4 regions of the Paenibacillus sp. 11B genome follow, and region 1 is predicted to be linked to each of the others. Evidence: predicted binding sites of a transcription regulator. Region 1 holds the regulator's gene; each other region holds the start of a gene.
The links. Region 1 encodes LexA, which represses DNA repair genes until DNA is damaged. Its sites were predicted from a motif close to CGAACATATGTTCG; they were not measured.
Positions count from the first base shown of each region.

Region 1 (4,360 bases):
TCTGCCCCAAATTGTGAGGCAAGTCTTTCCGCCAGATCTTCACGATCAACACCAAGCTTTAACAAGCCACGACGCCATGACTCTTTACGATATGCAGGTGCAATCTGCTCCAGCTGGCGAAACTCCGGCTGATCCCCACCCGTGAAGTTAGCCCAAAGACCTTCGAACGGGTTGATCCCAATCATTTTGGTAAACGAAAAAGTTTCATAGGACTCATATAGATTACGTGCCTCATTACGAACAGCTTCTTCAAGATCTTCCGGTTTAACTCCAGTCTCTTGCGCTGCGATCAGGCAAGTCTCATGAAAGGCCTCTCGAACACTGCGCTCATCCCACAGCAAAGTATCATCCAGGTCGAACAAAATCGCTTTTAACGCCATTTCGGTCATCTTCCCCTTTATGCAATAATTACTTTTTCTCGTAAGTTTCCACGGTGATCTGATGTGCTTTGGCGAATTTCAGAAGACGCTCAGTAATTGCATCGGTATCATAACGATTGAGTAGTTTGGTAAATACCCATCTCTTACCTCGTGCATTATGCTCAATCACAACTGTGCCTGGCTCAATTCTGAATTTCACGATATCGTCAACTCCAATTGAACGCTCGCGATTGCCCTTTGTCGTCAAAATCCGGTTAGTTCCTATTTTGACATATGGACGACGGAGCATGAAGATGACTGCCAAAAATACATACAGCAACATGGTTACCCAGTCCCAGGTGGTCATCGGCGCTTTAACAAGAAACGTACTCATAAAGAGATACAGGAATGCTAGTCCGATCAGAAAAATAGGAAACAGAAGGCTGCGTCCTTTGAATACGTCCTCACCTGGTGTACCGGAAACCGGTTGACCGCTTTTTTTACGTTGCTGATTCAACTGCTTAGAATTTTTCCGAACCGTTCTCTCGAACGAACGCGACATGAGAATCCCCCTTAGATGTTCTTTGTATCGGCTTACATAAATGCAAACCAACATTTCCCCCTATAATTTGCAACCTCTAGATAACAGGAAGAAACCTAAATATCATATATGATATCATTAGGTTTCCTTAATGTTTGAGTTTGCCTTGGTGGCCTTGATCATTCTCATCATCTACAATTTCAATCGAATCCAGCTGCTGTCTGAAATTGCTTCGAATGTTATTCAAATAGATCTCTCTAAGCTTGGCACGTTCAGCGAGCTCTTCCTCTGACAATCCAGTGGATTTTTGCTTACGGGCCAATTCATTAATACGTGCTACCAGACTATCTATATCCAAGCTTGTCCCCTCCAAAAATACAAAGTCTTATTAACTTTGACATGTTAAAGGCAGCTTGTCAAGCTGACACGCATTAGCGCGTGTGGATATGCAGTTTTATTTTGTGAATTGTGGCAGTATTAAGACTTGCCCCACCTTTATTGAAGTGGACTGAAGTTGATTCACTTTCTTAATTGCTTCTATATATACACGTGTATCCATCGTTTCCGGTTTATGATCCAATGATATACTCCACAGCGTATCTCCTTGTGAAACTGCCATCTTTCCTCCAGGCAACAAATCGTTCTCATTGCCTGCAAACACTGTTAGCACTGTACTGCAACCAACCAATATAATTAATGATACGATTATTAATTTCAACACCCAGGTTGGGATATTACCTATTGCAAAAACCTTTTTAAAATTTCTTATGTTAGTTTCAACCACTTCTGAATGCACCGGTTCGTAAATGCTTTGATAAGTAGAATATCTCATTAAATATCGACCTCCAAACGTTTGTTCCTATCCGTTAAAATCAATATAACACGAACACTTGTTTTGCACAATAACTTTTTAGAACAATTGTTCGCTTTTTTTTTATTGAGTTCTATCACTCATCTTTCTTTTACTATCTTTCTTCTATAGTATGGCACTATCATTTGCAGTATTTGCTTAGATGCAAAATTCATTTTCATACAAATTCGCAAAAAAACATTGATTTTATGGCATTTTATTTAGAACTTATGTTTGTACGAACGGAGGTTCTATGTTATAATTTTCCCAAACGTTACTAAAATGGGGTTGATACGGTATGTCGAAGATATCCAGCAGGCAACAGGCTATTCTGGAGTTTATACGCAATGAAGTCCGGTTGAAGGGGTATCCTCCTTCCGTACGCGAAATTGGTGAAGCCGTTGGATTGGCTTCCAGCTCTACAGTACATGGACATCTGGATCGTTTGGAGAAGAAAGGTCTAATTAGACGTGACCCAACCAAACCAAGAGCCATTGAGCTTCTCAGCCAGGAAGAGTCAGAGCATTCACATCAGTTTGCTCACAGCGTTGCTCGCATTCCTGTCGTGGGTAAAGTTACTGCAGGGGTTCCAATCACAGCAACAGAAAATATCGAAGATTATTTCCCTCTTCCTACGCATTATGTGGGCGAACAGAAAGTATTTATGCTTTCGGTCGTGGGAGACAGTATGGTTGAAGCAGGCATTGTTAACGGAGATTATGTTATCGTACGTCAGCAGCAAACTGCAGATAACGGCGATATCGTAGTAGCCATGACTGAAGACGATGAAGCAACGGTAAAAACGTTCTACAAAGAGAAAGATCATATTCGTCTTCAACCGGAAAATTCGACTTTTGAACCTTTGCGTTTGAAACACGTTAGCATTCTGGGCAAAGTCATTGGGCTTTTCCGTGATATTCATTAATATGTTTTGAAGCAGCTTAGATGTTTCACAATAAGATACTTAAAGAGGTTGTCCCGTTGAACGGGACAACCTCTTTTTCTGCCTACTGCTTATATTGCTCTACGTAAGCTTGTTATTCACTGCGTTTAAGAATGCTCTTATGATGAGAAAACACATCAAAGCTCTGTTGACCATGGTAGGAACCCATTCCACTTTCTCCTACTCCGCCAAACGGAAGATAATGTGAAGTCATATGAGACAATGTGTCATTTATGCAACCACCACCAAAAGATACTTGATTCAGAACCTGATCCTGCAGAGCCTCATCCTTAGTGAAGAGATATAATGCAAGTGGTTTTGGACGGCGAATAATCTCATCTAGCATAGGATTGAGGTCTTTAAACTTAAATACAGGAAGGATCGGACCAAAGATCTCTTCTTGCATCACAGGGGAATTCCAATCCACATGTCCCAATACTGTTGGTTCTATAAGCAGCTGATCACGCTCAGAACGTCCCCCAATCAGTGCTTTGCCATCTTGGAGCAACACCGATAATCGGTCGAAGTTACGCCCGTTGACAATATGCGGAAAATCTGCGTTTTGCATCACATCATCTCCGAATTTATCCTGAATCTCTGCATCGATCAATTCCAGTAATTTGTCATGTACATTCTCGTGTACAAGCAGGTAGTCCGGAGCGACACAGGTTTGTCCAGCATTCAGAAATTTACCGCGAACAATGCGCTGAGCTGCCAGCTGCAAATCTGCATCCTGGTGAACAATGACCGGACTCTTGCCACCTAGTTCAAGCGTAACCGGAGTCAAATGCTCGGCAGCAGCCTTCATAACGATACGGCCAACACCTGTACTGCCTGTAAAGAAAATATAATCAAACTTTTCCTTCAATAATGCTGTACTTGTCTCAACTTCCCCTTCCACAACTGCCAGGTACTCAATAGGAAATATCTCATGAATCAAATCATAAGTCAGACGTGATACCGCAGGAGTTAATTCCGACGGCTTAATAATGGCACAGTTACCTGCAGCAATGGCTCCAATCAGAGGACCAAAGGCCAATTGGAACGGATAGTTCCACGGTGCAATAATAAGAGCAACGCCATAAGGTTCAGGATAAATCAGGCTTGTGCCATCAGGTATAGCAGAATTTGTAGGCACAGGTTTTGGTGTAGCCCATTCCTCCAAGTGTTCCAATGCAAAATCCAGTTCACCCAATACGATGCGAATCTCTGAGCCATAAGCTTCTGTTTCGGATTTATTGAGATCGGCACGAAGTGCATCAAGAATACGTTGCTGATACTTCTCAATTCCCTGTCTTAATTGCTGAAGAGCACGAATACGGTACTCAATCGGCTTGGTCTGACCTGTATAAAAAAATGTCCGCTGTGCGGCAACGAGTTGTTTCTCTTGTTCCATATCAACATCTCCAATTAATTGTTCAAAATTTAATTTCTAAAAATATAAATAAATTATACTGTAATTATATGAAACTATCAACATATAGATACTGTAAAAACAGAGAAAAAAATTAGAACGTTCTCTTTTTTCATAGACGCGCTTTTCCGTCTAATTAAAATTCTACATTTTTCTCTTCATCATATACATTTTGAGCGAGAATACTTACACACATCTCTTTATGAGAATAGGATTGACAAAAAAAGAGGTCATTGCTATAATCGCCCTCATA
Region 1 is NZ_JAUKNS010000001.1:479,255-483,614, forward strand. Features, by position in the region: gene Q0V21_RS02110 (HAD family hydrolase) at 1-380, opposite strand, end outside; gene Q0V21_RS02115 (hypothetical protein) at 409-921, opposite strand; gene Q0V21_RS02120 (DUF896 domain-containing protein) at 1,049-1,258, opposite strand; gene Q0V21_RS02125 (LysM peptidoglycan-binding domain-containing protein) at 1,355-1,732, opposite strand; gene lexA (transcriptional repressor LexA) at 2,049-2,675, shown strand; gene Q0V21_RS02135 (aldehyde dehydrogenase) at 2,788-4,089, opposite strand.

Region 2 (4,360 bases), 840 kb from region 1:
AGCGGTGGCAGCGGTTTACCTGGTCCAAAATCAAGCTCCAATCCAATCGGCTCAAAGCTTCCCCGTCTGGACTGTTCACCCAATATAACCGACGCCCGGCTAACGATGTCCTTCAGCTTGCGGAAGATGTAACCATACCGTTTCGTGCTGAGCAAAATCTCTCCCTGCAGCTGTGGTGCAATCTGCTCCACGGTGTGCTCCGCTTCCTTCCGGCATTCCTCCGGAGATAGACTCCCCCAGCTGCGATTTTGCTCACGCAAACGTATTGCAAGCTGACTCAAGGCAGCATGGAACAGTTGTCCAATGTCGGGAGCTTGTAAGCGATACAGTTGGCGCTCTTTCAGCCGCAGTCCATGGGAGGCAAAATGGGAGAACGCACACGCCACAAAACGCTCCATTCGCGAGACACTGGTCCTTACCTCTGTGCCATATAATCTACGGCTGGTAACGGTACGCAGAGGTAACGCCCGATTGCGATAAAAGACCGATCCAAGCAATTGCTCCAGCTGAGGCCTGCTCGTCTCCCGAGAGACATGCCAGTTATAGATCGCCCACCACATTTCAGGAATATCTTCTCCACGACGCCATCTGCGCAATTGTCCGATGAGATAGGAAAGGCTCTGATCAGGATGGATAACGTAAGACCAGTGTACCTCTTCCACATCCGTGACCGGCGGCTGGGCAAGTAATGGCTGCTCATTCAGACCGAACATCTTCCGCACATGTCGTACAATTTCCGAGGGCAATAGTGTCTTGCCTTCATCATCTGCGATGGGATAACTGAGCCACAACTGCTTGCTTGCCGCTGTCAGGGCGGTGTATATCAAAAAGCGTTCGTCCAGCATTTGTCTTGTTGCCCCTGGTCCAAGCCCCATACCTCTCTCCGTCAAGAGCAGTCGTTCCTGCTCGGTTAATACACCATCATCCTGAGGCACGGCAGGCAGCTCCCCATCTACCGCACCCAGAATAAATACGTACTTGATATCCTGAAGACGTGTACGATCCATCGATCCAACCAACACCTGATCGAGCGCTGGAGGAACGAGTCCCAGCTTCAGTTCGGTTAACCCGGTCTCCATAAGCCCGGCGAACAGATCGATATCCAGCCGTTCCGCCCCCATCATATCGACCATCTGATCTAACAGATCAAGGACGGCACCCCACATTTGACGATGCTCTCTCGATCGTTCCGGATCACCCTGGACCTTGGCTTCAGCAGACATATGATCCAGCTTCCAGGGAATCTCGGCATCCTCCAGCAATCGATAAAGCGCCGCACATTGGTCTTTGGCTGTCTTTGCCTTACTCATTCGTTTCTCAAAAGCACCCAGTGGATCAACAATCACTGTTCGGCATTTTTCCATTAAGGACAGCATCTGCTCCCGTCCCCGACTGCGGACATCCTGATCATTGTCTTCCAGAGAAAGACTGGGTACGTACTTCCATGGCTTTCCATCTGTCCAGCGGTATCCGTGAATTCCGCAAGCCAGTATATAATTTTCGAGCTGGTCCATATCTTCACGTGTGATGGATCCGTCTTGTGGAAGCAGCAGATCCGTTTTGACACAGCGAAATACATCCTCATAACGCCAGCGGCGGCGAACGATATCCAGTGCCGAACGAATAAATTCAGATAATGGATGATGTAGTTCATTTCTTCTCCGATCCAGAAAGACAGGCACACCATAGTCCCTAAATAGGGGCTCAGCAATGTCCGCATATGTATCCAGCTGACGAACGAGCACTGCCATATCACGGTAACGCGCACCTTCATCTTGAGCCAGACGACGCATCTCACGGAGTGCCCCTTCCATCTCAGCCCGACGGTTCTCAGCTGTGTAAAGTCGGATACCTGCATCGCGACCTTCACTCATCCAGCGAACCCTGCGATCAAAACCAGCCTCCAAATGAGCCAGTCCAGGACTGCCTTCATATCTATGCAAAATTTCCGGTTGAAGCACGGTCGTCTCACTAAGGACCCCCAAATCCTCTGCCATGCCTTTGAGGCGCGCGTAAGCACTCGCTGTAGGATGGAACAGCTCCAATTCTCCTGGAAGTGCACCATGGTCGTAAGCACGATCCAACGTCAATGCAATTGTGACGGAAGAAGCTTGCAGCATTAATCTTCCAATAACACTCATTTCCTGCGGGGTAAATCCTTGAAATCCATCAATCCAGATCTGTGCATCTTGCAGTAACGCGCTTTCCGTCAACCGCTCTGTCAGTTCAGTCAACGTGTCTTCATCATCGATATATAGTTCAGTCAATTCCTTTTCATAGTCACGGTATATAAGAAGCAAGTCATGCAGCTTGTCTCCCAGAATCGGTGCTGAGGAGGAGGAAGTATTCCATGCGGAAAGTCCTTCTTCCAGCGAAGTGGGGTCAAGTTCATAACGTTTAAACTCACTGTATAAGTCATTCAGTTCTCCTATAAATCCCAGCTGGCTGCCCGATGCTCCAAACAGCTTCAATTCTTCTTTACGGCGCTGGAGCACTTTATAGAGCAGCATTTTTTTTCCTTCAGCGCCAATGGGAATTCGCGCAGAACCACCTGCCTCCTGCATTACCCGGTAGGCTAATCGGCGAAAACCAAGCACTTCAGCACGCATGGTACCTTTAATAGCCCCTGAAGACACCAGTGACTGCTCGGTTCGAAACGAACTCTGTTCCGGAACCAGCAGAATCAGCGGTTTACCTTGTGGTTCCTTTTGAAGCAGGGATGTGATTTCCCGGGTAATCAGCGCGCTTTTACCGCTGCCTGCCCGGCCAATAACAAAGCGTACGGACATGTTTAATCCTCCAAATCATCACGAACAAGATTTTAATTCCCAGTATAACATATTTGACTTGGTTCGGAACATACGTTTGCCACTATCCGGCAATTCTAGAGATCATCTGTGCAGCATAGCAAAAAGCCCGCAGCTTATCCAAACTGTGGGCTTTTGCTTAAATGTATGTCCGATTTAGATTGAAATCGCTCAATTAATTCTTTTTGCTGCGTACTTCGAAGATGGCAAATTTCAGATAGTGACCTTCGTCTACACCCAAAATTTGGGGATGATCCTTACCGGCTGCTTTCCAGTCGATCAGACGCAGCACTTTGCCTGCGTCTTCGGCTGCATCTGCTATCGTTTCCAGAAAGAGATCCGGACGCATATGGTAAGAACAGCTTGCTGTTACCAGATACCCGCCCTCATTCACCAGCTTCATTCCTTGCAGATTGATGTCCTTATATCCACGGCATGCGCCTTTGACTGCTGATTTCGTTTTGGCAAACGCTGGCGGATCCAGGATGACCACATCAAATGTTTTACCACCGGCTGCAAGCGCTTTGGAAGTATCCACTTTCTGTTCACCAGCACGCGCACGTACATTACGATCATCCAGTCCTTTGACCTGCTCACGCAAGTATTGGAACGCATCCGCAACGACAAATTCGACCCGGTCAGTGAAACCGTTCAGCTCTACGTTGGTTCGTGCACTTTCAATCGCATGCTCTGAGATATCAAGGCATGTTACTTTTTTGGCTCCATATTTGCAGGCGTTCAATGTGAAGCTGCCTGTGTGAGAGAAACATTCCAGCACAGTGGCTCCGTCCCAATAAGGGAACGTCACAACCTTGCCGCTTTTATTGACAGGAAGTAACTGCTGCGTACCATCCTGCTCGGTCTGTTGGAGCGTAATGCCACTCTTGTAACCCCAGCCCTTCATAAGCGGTTCGATGGCTGCACGATTCTCGCGCTGGTCGAAGAAGTACCCTGTTTTCTGACCCTCCACGATATCTACCTTAATGAGCAAGCCGTTTTCCGTTACCGTGACATGACGCGGGCAATCCCCATACAGTGGCCCTTTCGTCTGCTCCAAGCCTTCCAGTTCACGAATAGACACATCACTGCGTTCATAGATGCCTTCCGGCTGCATCACTTCAATTAGAGCTTGTACGATCGCTTCGCGGCAACGGTCCATGCCCAATGTGAGCAATTGAACAACAAGGATGCTGCCAAAACGGTCAACGATTAGTCCTGGCAGAAAATCAGCTTCGCCATAAACGAGACGGTATGCCTCACCATCCTGGATAAAACGCTCCCGGTGGCGCAAGCAATCGCGGAAACGCGCTGCAAAAAACGCAGTATCCATTTGTTCAAACTCCAGAGGTTGATAGGCCACGACTCGAACTGTGATTTGAGATGCAGGATTATAGTACCCCGTCGCGAGATAGCGACCTTGATGATTTAATACGTTGACCAGATCTCCCGGCTCGGGGTTTCCTTCAACAGAGGCGATTTCATTGTTATATATCCATGGATGTGCATGTTCAAGCCGCTTTTTGCGACTGCGTTCCAGTGTAACTGATGGCAAG
Region 2 is NZ_JAUKNS010000001.1:1,319,231-1,323,590, forward strand. Features, by position in the region: gene addB (helicase-exonuclease AddAB subunit AddB) at 1-2,789, opposite strand, end outside; gene Q0V21_RS05865 (class I SAM-dependent rRNA methyltransferase) at 2,983-4,359, opposite strand.
Region 2: a site for LexA is predicted at 2,855-2,868, ahead of addB (helicase-exonuclease AddAB subunit AddB). Genes of this name have one in related genera too.

Region 3 (4,360 bases), on a different contig from region 1:
AAACGCAGCTTCACTAAACGCTTTGCTATCTCACGGAAGACATCTAACGCTAATACAAAAGGCCGGAAACAATGTCCGGCCTCACACTAAAAGTAAGCGTGCCAACAGCCCCTGTCCATTCGGACAGAGGCTGTTGGACAGCGAGAGTACACACCACAACACCTTAGCAGCTAGATTAAGCCAAGCTCAATCAGGCTAGCTTTGGGAGTCCAGAGGGCTTACTCGTTAATTTCAAATAATTCTTGTTCTTCTGCCGCTTCTTTTTGTTGATCTTCACTAGTAGGCACAGGAACTGCAGTAGTCAAGTTGCTGGCTACACGGATTTTTTGCTCAATGACTTGAGCAATATCTGCATGCTCTTTCATGAACTGCTTCGCGTTCTCACGTCCTTGACCCAAACGTTCGCCCTCGTAAGAGTACCACGCACCACTTTTGTTAACGATGTCCAGCTCTGTACCAATGTCGATGATACTGCCTTCTCTCGAAATACCTTCACCGTACATAATGTCCACTTCCGCTTGTTTAAACGGCGGTGCCACTTTATTTTTTACAACTTTGATACGGGTACGGTTACCGATGATGTCATTGCCTGATTTAATACTCTCAATACGACGTACATCCAGACGTACTGTAGAGTAGAATTTCAGGGCACGACCACCAGGTGTTGTCTCCGGGTTACCAAACATAACACCGACTTTTTCACGAAGCTGGTTGATAAAGATTGCGATGGTTTTGGATTTGCTAATTGCACCAGACAGTTTACGCAACGCCTGAGACATCAGACGTGCTTGCAAACCGACATGGGAATCACCCATTTCGCCTTCAATTTCTGCTTTTGGTACCAAGGCAGCAACCGAGTCAATAACGACAATATCCACAGCACCACTACGTACAAGCGCTTCTGCAATTTCAAGCCCTTGCTCACCCGTATCTGGCTGGGACAGAAGCAACTCATCAATATTAACACCCAGTTTGCTTGCATATTGCGGGTCAAGAGCATGCTCTGCATCGATAAATGCAGCTTGTCCACCCGCTCTTTGTACTTCAGCAATCGCATGCAATGCAACAGTTGTTTTACCAGATGATTCAGGTCCATATATTTCAACAATACGGCCTTTAGGCAAGCCGCCTGTTCCTAATGCAATATCCAAAGCCAAGGAACCGCTGGGTATAATTTCCACATTCATGTGAGTCGACTCACCCAGTTTCATGATGGATCCTTTACCAAATTGCTTCTCTATTTGACGGAGCGCCATATCAAGCGCGGCACGACGGTCTGACAATAAGCTCACACCCTTTACTGTTTATAAGATAATGATACCTTGTTTTAACACGTTTGCCAAGCTTTTTTTCGAACATACATTCGTTTTTTTTGTGAAGGCCGAGGCGCCTCTTCCTCAAGGAAACTTTCCATTAAACAGAAAAAAGAACCGTAAACAAGGCTGTAAAGCCTGATTCTACGGTTCTTCCGTCTTCCTTTATTATACTTGCTTGGCTTAGCAAATGCAATCCGAGCTGTGAACTAGTCCATCTCCACAAGCTTACGCCACAAACGGTAAAGAATCGCTTTCGCTGAACGGATTCGAACCGTCTCGCGATTGCCATTAATACGCAGTTCATGAATTTCTGTCTCTTTACCACGCTCCGCCAGAGCGATAAATACAAGTCCTGGCGGTTTGCGCTCGGAATAACCAGGTCCCGCAACCCCTGTAACTGACAAACCGAAATCTGCATCCCCAATCATGCGAATCTGCTCTGCCAGCACTTTGGCCACCTCCGGGCTCACTGCGCCCGGTGCATCTTCACCTTCCAGATAGTCATGCGGCACATGGAGCAGCTTTTCCTTAATTTCATTGGAGTAACATACAATTCCGCCTTTAAGCATCGATGCACTGCCAGGAACTGATGTCAGGCTCTGCATGACGAGCCCTCCTGTGCAGCTCTCAGCCGCGCTAAGGGTCAGACCCATATCAGACATCATGGTCACAATTGTGTACTCTATAGGCACGTCCTCGTTCGCGTAGAGATGCTCTGGCAATCGTTCCCGGATCTGCACTTCCATTGCATCCAGCTTCAGCTTCGCCTCACTCTCACTTGGAGCCTTTGTGGATACACGTACCGTAACTTCTCCCTCACTTGCATACGGCGCAATGGTAGGATCTGTCTGTGTATCAATCAGATCAAGGAGCCGGTCTTCCAATGCCGATTCACCGATTCCTGCAAACTTCAGCATTTTTGAATAAATGGGCATTTCTTCAGTCAGTACATGCTGGAACAACCAAGGCTTAACCTCCTGTTCAAACATGGGAATCAGCTCTTTCGGTGGTCCAGGCATCACAACATAATGTTTACCATTATCAGAGATCGCATTTCCTGCGGCAAGGCCTGTTTCATTCGCCAGCGGTGTCCCGCCTTCTATAACGATTGCCTGCCGACGATTGTTTTCCGTCATATCTACATTTCGATCTCGGAAGAAACCCTCAATTTTGTCCATAGCCATTCGGTCTATATGCAGTTTGCGGTTCAAGACCGCCGCGATCGCATCCTTAGTCAGGTCATCCTGTGTAGGACCGATGCCTCCTGAAAATAAAATGACATCTGCACGACCCTGAGCGATGCGTATCGCGTCACTAAGTCGATTTAAATTATCACCAACCACCGTTTGGAAATATACATCAATCCCGATCGCAGCCAATTCACGGGATAGATATCTGGCATTGGTATTCACAATTTGTCCAAGCAACAATTCTGTGCCAACTGCAATGATTTCTGCCTTCATTCAGCATCCTCCTGTACACGTGGTGAGTGATCAAAGGGCAATAGGATAATTTCCTATTGCCCTTCGTACAAATGATTTCTTCATGCTTCCCCATTTAACCGCAAACCGTTACACCTTTGATAAATGAAGCAAATTTTTGTTTTTGATAAAGTAATCAATACCAGACCAAATCGTAATAATTGCTGCTGCCCAAACGGCGATAATGTCCATGTGAATACCCGTGAATGAGAACGGGAAATTATTCAACAGCAACAGCACAATCGCGACAATTTGCACGACAGTCTTCAGTTTGCCCCAGGCACTTGCCGCAACAACCGAACCATCCAGTAATGCAATCTGACGCAGGCCGGTAACCGCAAACTCACGACTAATAATGACCACGGCAATCCAGGAATCCAACTTACCCATTTCTACAAGAGAAATCAGCACCGCAGTAACCAACAATTTGTCAGCCAGCGGATCAAGCAATTTTCCCAGGTTGGTGACCATATTATTTTTCCGCGCCAGATAGCCGTCAATTCCATCCGTGCTTGCCGCAATGATAAAAATAACAGCAGCAATTAATTGATTATACGGAAGCGATAAGCTCCCCAATTGCAACGGCTCTGGATAGAACGGAAAATCTACGAGCAGGAACACCATCAAAAAAGGGATTAAGCAAATTCGTGCAAGCGTAATCCGGTTGGGTAAATTCACAAGACGCCCTCCCTCTTATCCTCCATTACTCCAAACATTCATCTTAATCCCGTGTTCATCATCCGGAACATGAAATTTACAGTTTCACTGTCAAATCAGCACTAAAGTGCTCTCACTATGTAAAAACGCAAAAATAAAGTCAACCGTTCAAACGCAAAACCGTTTTAAACGTTCCGGTGACTTTCAGAAGATGTACTGCTTTTCACAAAGTCAGCAAACGATGATGACTGGGCTTTGATGCTTATCTGCCAGCAATGCACACTTAGTATAATATACGCCAATTGCAGTGTCAAAAAACATGCAAGCTACAATGAGGAAATATTACTTAAAGTTTGTATATTGCAGATCCAGAGGTAGATTGGCGCCGTTCAACAACTGCATCACAGCTTGCAAATCATTCTTACTTTTACCTGTTACCCGGAGTTGATCTCCCTGAATCTGACTCTTCACTTTCATCTTGGAGTCACGAATCAAAATATTGATTTTTTTAGCGATATCCTGATCAATTCCCTGCTTGAAATTCAAACGCTGGCGGACTGTGCCTGAAGAAGCCGGCTCTACTTTTGCATAATCAATGTTTTTTAAAGGTAAACCCCGCTTAGCCATCTTGGATTGAAGCACATCGATAACAGCCTTGAGTTTGGTCTCATCATCAGATACGATCGTTAACGCATCCTTATCCAGTTTCAGACTGCTCTTGCTGCCCTTGAAGTCATAACGCGTGCCAATTTCCTTTTCCGTTTGTGTAACGGCATTTGTCAATTCCTGCAAGTCCATTTTGGACACGATATCAAATGAATTTTCTGAACTCAAACCAGTCACCCTTTCAGTAATCATATGTTCTGTAACATTATAGAGGATACGCCAAGCAAAAGTCTAATTTTA
Region 3 is NZ_JAUKNS010000002.1:908,600-912,959, forward strand. Features, by position in the region: gene recA (recombinase RecA) at 219-1,283, opposite strand; gene Q0V21_RS12520 (competence/damage-inducible protein A) at 1,523-2,779, opposite strand; gene pgsA (CDP-diacylglycerol--glycerol-3-phosphate 3-phosphatidyltransferase) at 2,888-3,475, opposite strand; gene Q0V21_RS12530 (YajQ family cyclic di-GMP-binding protein) at 3,797-4,288, opposite strand.
Region 3: a site for LexA is predicted at 1,353-1,366, ahead of recA (recombinase RecA). Genes of this name have one in related genera too.

Region 4 (4,360 bases), on a different contig from region 1:
TCATTTGTAGTGGCCTCCAATTTTATTTGATCTATCGATTGCCTGACCAGCTGCAGTAATAGAACTTGCTCGTAGTATGGCAATGTCGCCAAATCGATCTTTGATGTCATCCATGACTCGATCAATCGCCCGTTTCTGCTCTTGATCATCGAATAAAGATAATTGGTACGTGTCCGCATTAGATAAATCAGAGAGTGATACGCTGACACGACGAACAGGCTGTCCGTCCCAGTGATGATGGAATAGCTTCTTAGCAACCCTACACACATCCACGGTTATGTTCGTAGGGTCGGGTAACTTAATCTGTCGGTGAAACCCCGTTGGCCGGTCGAAATCTGCTCCCGATGAACTGACAGATACGACGCTACCCATCAGTCCCTTTTTGCGGGCTCTTCTGCATACTTCTGTACAAATATCTTGAATGACCACGTCAATCTCCCAGGCCTCTGCATAGTCTCTGGGAAGAGTCATTCCGTTTCCGATATCCTTTTGGACGCTATGTGTTGAGATCGATACCGGGCTTTCATCTAAACCATTGGCTACCCTCCAAATGACCTCCCCATTAACCCCCCATTTGCTTCTTAGCTTGGATAATGGCGTAGTGGCAAGATCTTCTATTGTCCGGATCCCCATTTTCCAAAGATGTTTTTCCATCCTCGATCCAATTCCCCACATTTCACGTATAGGTTTATGCCCAATATGTTTATGCAGTTCTTCCTTCTTTAAAAAGAATACTCCACCATCAATTTTTTTGGCGATCATATCACAACAAAGCTTACTCATCACTTTATTGGTCGAAATACCTGCTCTGGCATATACGCCGGTCTCATTAAGTATTTTGGCTTGAATTTGTTTGGCCAGGTCTATGGGGTCGTTACCAAACAGATGCAGTGATCCAGTCACGTCCGTAAATAGTTCGTCTATGCTGTAGGGTTCCACCAGGTCAGTAAACTCCTCAATAATGGACATGATTTGAGTTGAAACCTCGATATACTCCTGCATATGGGGTCTCACGACAATCAATTCCGGGCACTTTTGAAGTGCTTGCCATAGTGGTTCAGCTGTAGATACCCCTTTTGCTTTAGCCAGTGGACATGCAGCAAGTATAATACCAGAACGTCTTGCCGGATCTCCCGCTACGGCTAAGGGTTTGTTTTTATATTGGGGCATCTTTGCCTTTTCAACTGAAGCGTAGAAGCTTTGCATGTCAATAAGCATGATTGTTCGTTGTTTAGTGGCCATTGGTATCACTCCCGTACATTTAAAGAACGTATGTTTGTATATATTATAAACCGAACACACGTTCTTTATGCAAGAGGTAAATTTTTATATGTTTTGCTGTCCATGTGTAATGTATTTCCTAGTGGGATATTGGCCAAGTAAGAGTAGATTAATAAATGCATGAAAATTACTCTTTTGCTTCGTTTTCTTTCTCGGGAAATTATACTCAAGATCGTTTCTAAAATTACTATACTCACTATCATGGTTCTAAAGACATGTCATTCTTCCTCGAAATGTTACTATTGTCCCACTATAAGTAATGGTATATGATTAAAATTGGTAAATATTGAATTTAGGAGAGATAAGATCATGAAAAAGAAAGTATCAGGTTCGAAAGGTTTTATAGCAGGATTTGTAGCAGCAGGTATGATCTTTGGAACGACCGCCTTAGCGGCTAGTAATTCAGTAACAGTCGATATCGCGAATCTTAAGTTTATGTTTAACAATGTTGAGAAAAAACAGGCAGCAGGTGAAGTTAGTTTCATATATAAGGGTACTACATACGTTCCTCTTCGCTTCGTTAGTGAGGGGTTAGGTGAAAAAGTTGAATACGATGGTAAGAACAAAGCAATATGGGTTGGTAAACGTGATGGCTACGGAATTAATTTGAGTTCAAAGGATTATGCACGGTTTGATGCTTATAGAGACCGTATGTGGTTTAATGAGTCCGATAGAAGCATTACTGGAACAGAATACAGAAATAATATCCTTTCAAAAGTAAACGGTTCATGGGCAGATGAGAAAATTACTTCGGTTGAATATAATCTCGATGGGAAATACAAAAAGCTGACTGCTCTAGTAGGTGTAGAAGATGAATCTAAAAATACTTCAGGTGAATATACTGTTACATTCTATGGCGATGGTGAAGTGATTAAATCTTTTGAAGGTTTAAAGGGAGGAGATCACGCTATCCCTGTAGATGTGAATCTAGAAGGTGTTCTTAAACTGAAAATTGAATTTAAAGCAAAAGACGGTGAGGCATACGTTTTAGTTGCTGAACCAAAACTCTTTCAATAAAATTAGAAAAGACATCCAGTCCAAATTCGGCTGGATGTCTTTTTAAAGTGACGTTTATACACATTTTTTTAAAAGAAACAGTGCAACGTAGGATATTGTGGTAATTCACTTTGTTTATCCTTCTGCAGGATGAGGTACAGATCTAAGAGTGCATTATCCTCCCCAGCAATGATTTTCTGATTCATCATTTTTAACAACAATTGATGTATTGGTTCATGTACATCCGCTCGCATGTCAGACTCCTGTTCATTCAATGCAGTACGATTAGCCTGGAAGAAAACATCTTCGTACCGGTAAACAATCATCCGGAGTATTTCTGCTTGTTCTTGCAGATAATCCGATGAGAACAGCAACCGGAATAGTTTAGAATCATCCATAGGGTGTCCAGCCATGTCTAACCAGGCCTGAACTCCTTTAAAGGTGATCTCGAAATTCATCATGAAGAAAGAATCAGAGCGTTCCGCAATTTGAGCATTCATCAATATTTCCCCTTTACATAATCTATATTGGATACCAGGAGTGCATCCTTCCCAGTAGAGTCAATCGTAACCGTTACGGCATTTGGAATATCCTTCATAAAAATTCTCGGAGGGTTAAGATCTCCCCCATATCCTAAGTTTACCACACGATTATAGTTTTCCAAATTGACAATCGATTTGCCGGTATCCGGATCTCTAAACGGGCTACTGGAGTTCCCTACAGTTGCGGGGGTTCCATAATATTGCCTTAGACCAAATGTGATAGTTATAGAGTCAATCAAGCCATCGTATACGCCCCCATTGTCTCCTCCAAAGCCGCCAAAACCAATATTCTCAAAGGGTAGCCCTGTTGTTGGATCAATTCCTCGGTTCATATCGAGAGCGACCAGGTTCTGAGAACGCATAATGGACTTGAGTTTATTCGCATACTGGCTGTCCGTTGCATAGCCGGCACGTTGCAACTCATTAGCAAAAGCGAATGGATTCTCCATCTTCAATGCTTTTTTATATCTGCTGTTCTTCAGCAAGAATGCAGAGTGGTCCGCAAAGGAAGCTAATGGGCTACTATAGCTGCGGAACTTCGCTTGAATTTGCACGCTAATTCCGCCAATCTCTTCATGCGTGGTGGCTGTACAGGTTGGCCCCTTCCAACTCTTATTTGCCTTAATCCCGAACATATTATTACAGATGGACCGTTTTCCGTACCCAGACTCTAACGCTGCCTGAGCAAGTGAAATACTGGCAGGCACACCACTTCTACGTTCTTCCTCTTGTGCTGCTGAGGCATAGGCAATAAAGAACGGATTAGTCAGATTGCCAATCTCTGAAGGGATCTGCACGGGAGGAGCTTCTGGGGGAGGTTCAGATACTTCACTCCCATCCGGTAGAATGGCTTGAACCGTGTTGATTCCCCCATTCACCAGTTCCCGTATATAGATTGTCCCTTGATCTGTAAATGTTGGAGCTGCAGATTCCATAAACACATTATTAATGTATAAGATCTTATTGGATTCAAATGAGGCACCAGATTCTGCATCCACGCCCGTCCATTTAATTTTCTTGGCCACATCGAATGCTTCTATACTTGCTGTTTCCGTCAATTTAGACATCAACATGACAAAAGGTTTAGGATCAATAGCTTCTTTGCCTTCAGGTATCATCTCAAAATGGAGATGGGGGCCAGTGGATCGACCCGTGTTTCCTGATAGACCAATAACGTCTCCCACACTCACATATTGTCCTGGTGTAACAAGTGCTTCACTCAAATGCAAATACCGGCTGCTCATGCCAATCTGAGGATTCGTACTTTGTACGGTAACGTAGATCCCTGCATTCTGCGTGCTGGCCGGATCAGTGCTCCGGGGATAACTTACTTTGGTGACTACCCCTTCAAATGAATTTGTGACAGGGGTTCCTTCCGGAATACCGATATCTATACCTTTGTGAAAGGATTGAGCCTCACCTGTAACGGGGTGTTTCCGCGTTCCATAGTCACTGGTGATGGATTGTTCGAAATTACGGACATAAATGGTTGGGGGGAGGATCCCCTCAAAGATCTGAGTCTCCCCCGCTACTTCTTCTGC
Region 4 is NZ_JAUKNS010000010.1:158,203-162,562, forward strand. Features, by position in the region: gene Q0V21_RS31140 (YolD-like family protein) at 1-4, opposite strand, end outside; gene Q0V21_RS31145 (DNA polymerase IV) at 1-1,242, opposite strand; gene Q0V21_RS31150 (NPCBM/NEW2 domain-containing protein) at 1,591-2,298, shown strand; gene Q0V21_RS31155 (hypothetical protein) at 2,367-2,777, opposite strand; gene Q0V21_RS31160 (glucosaminidase domain-containing protein) at 2,777-4,360, opposite strand, start outside.
Region 4: a site for LexA is predicted at 1,266-1,279, ahead of Q0V21_RS31145 (DNA polymerase IV). Genes of this name have one in related genera too.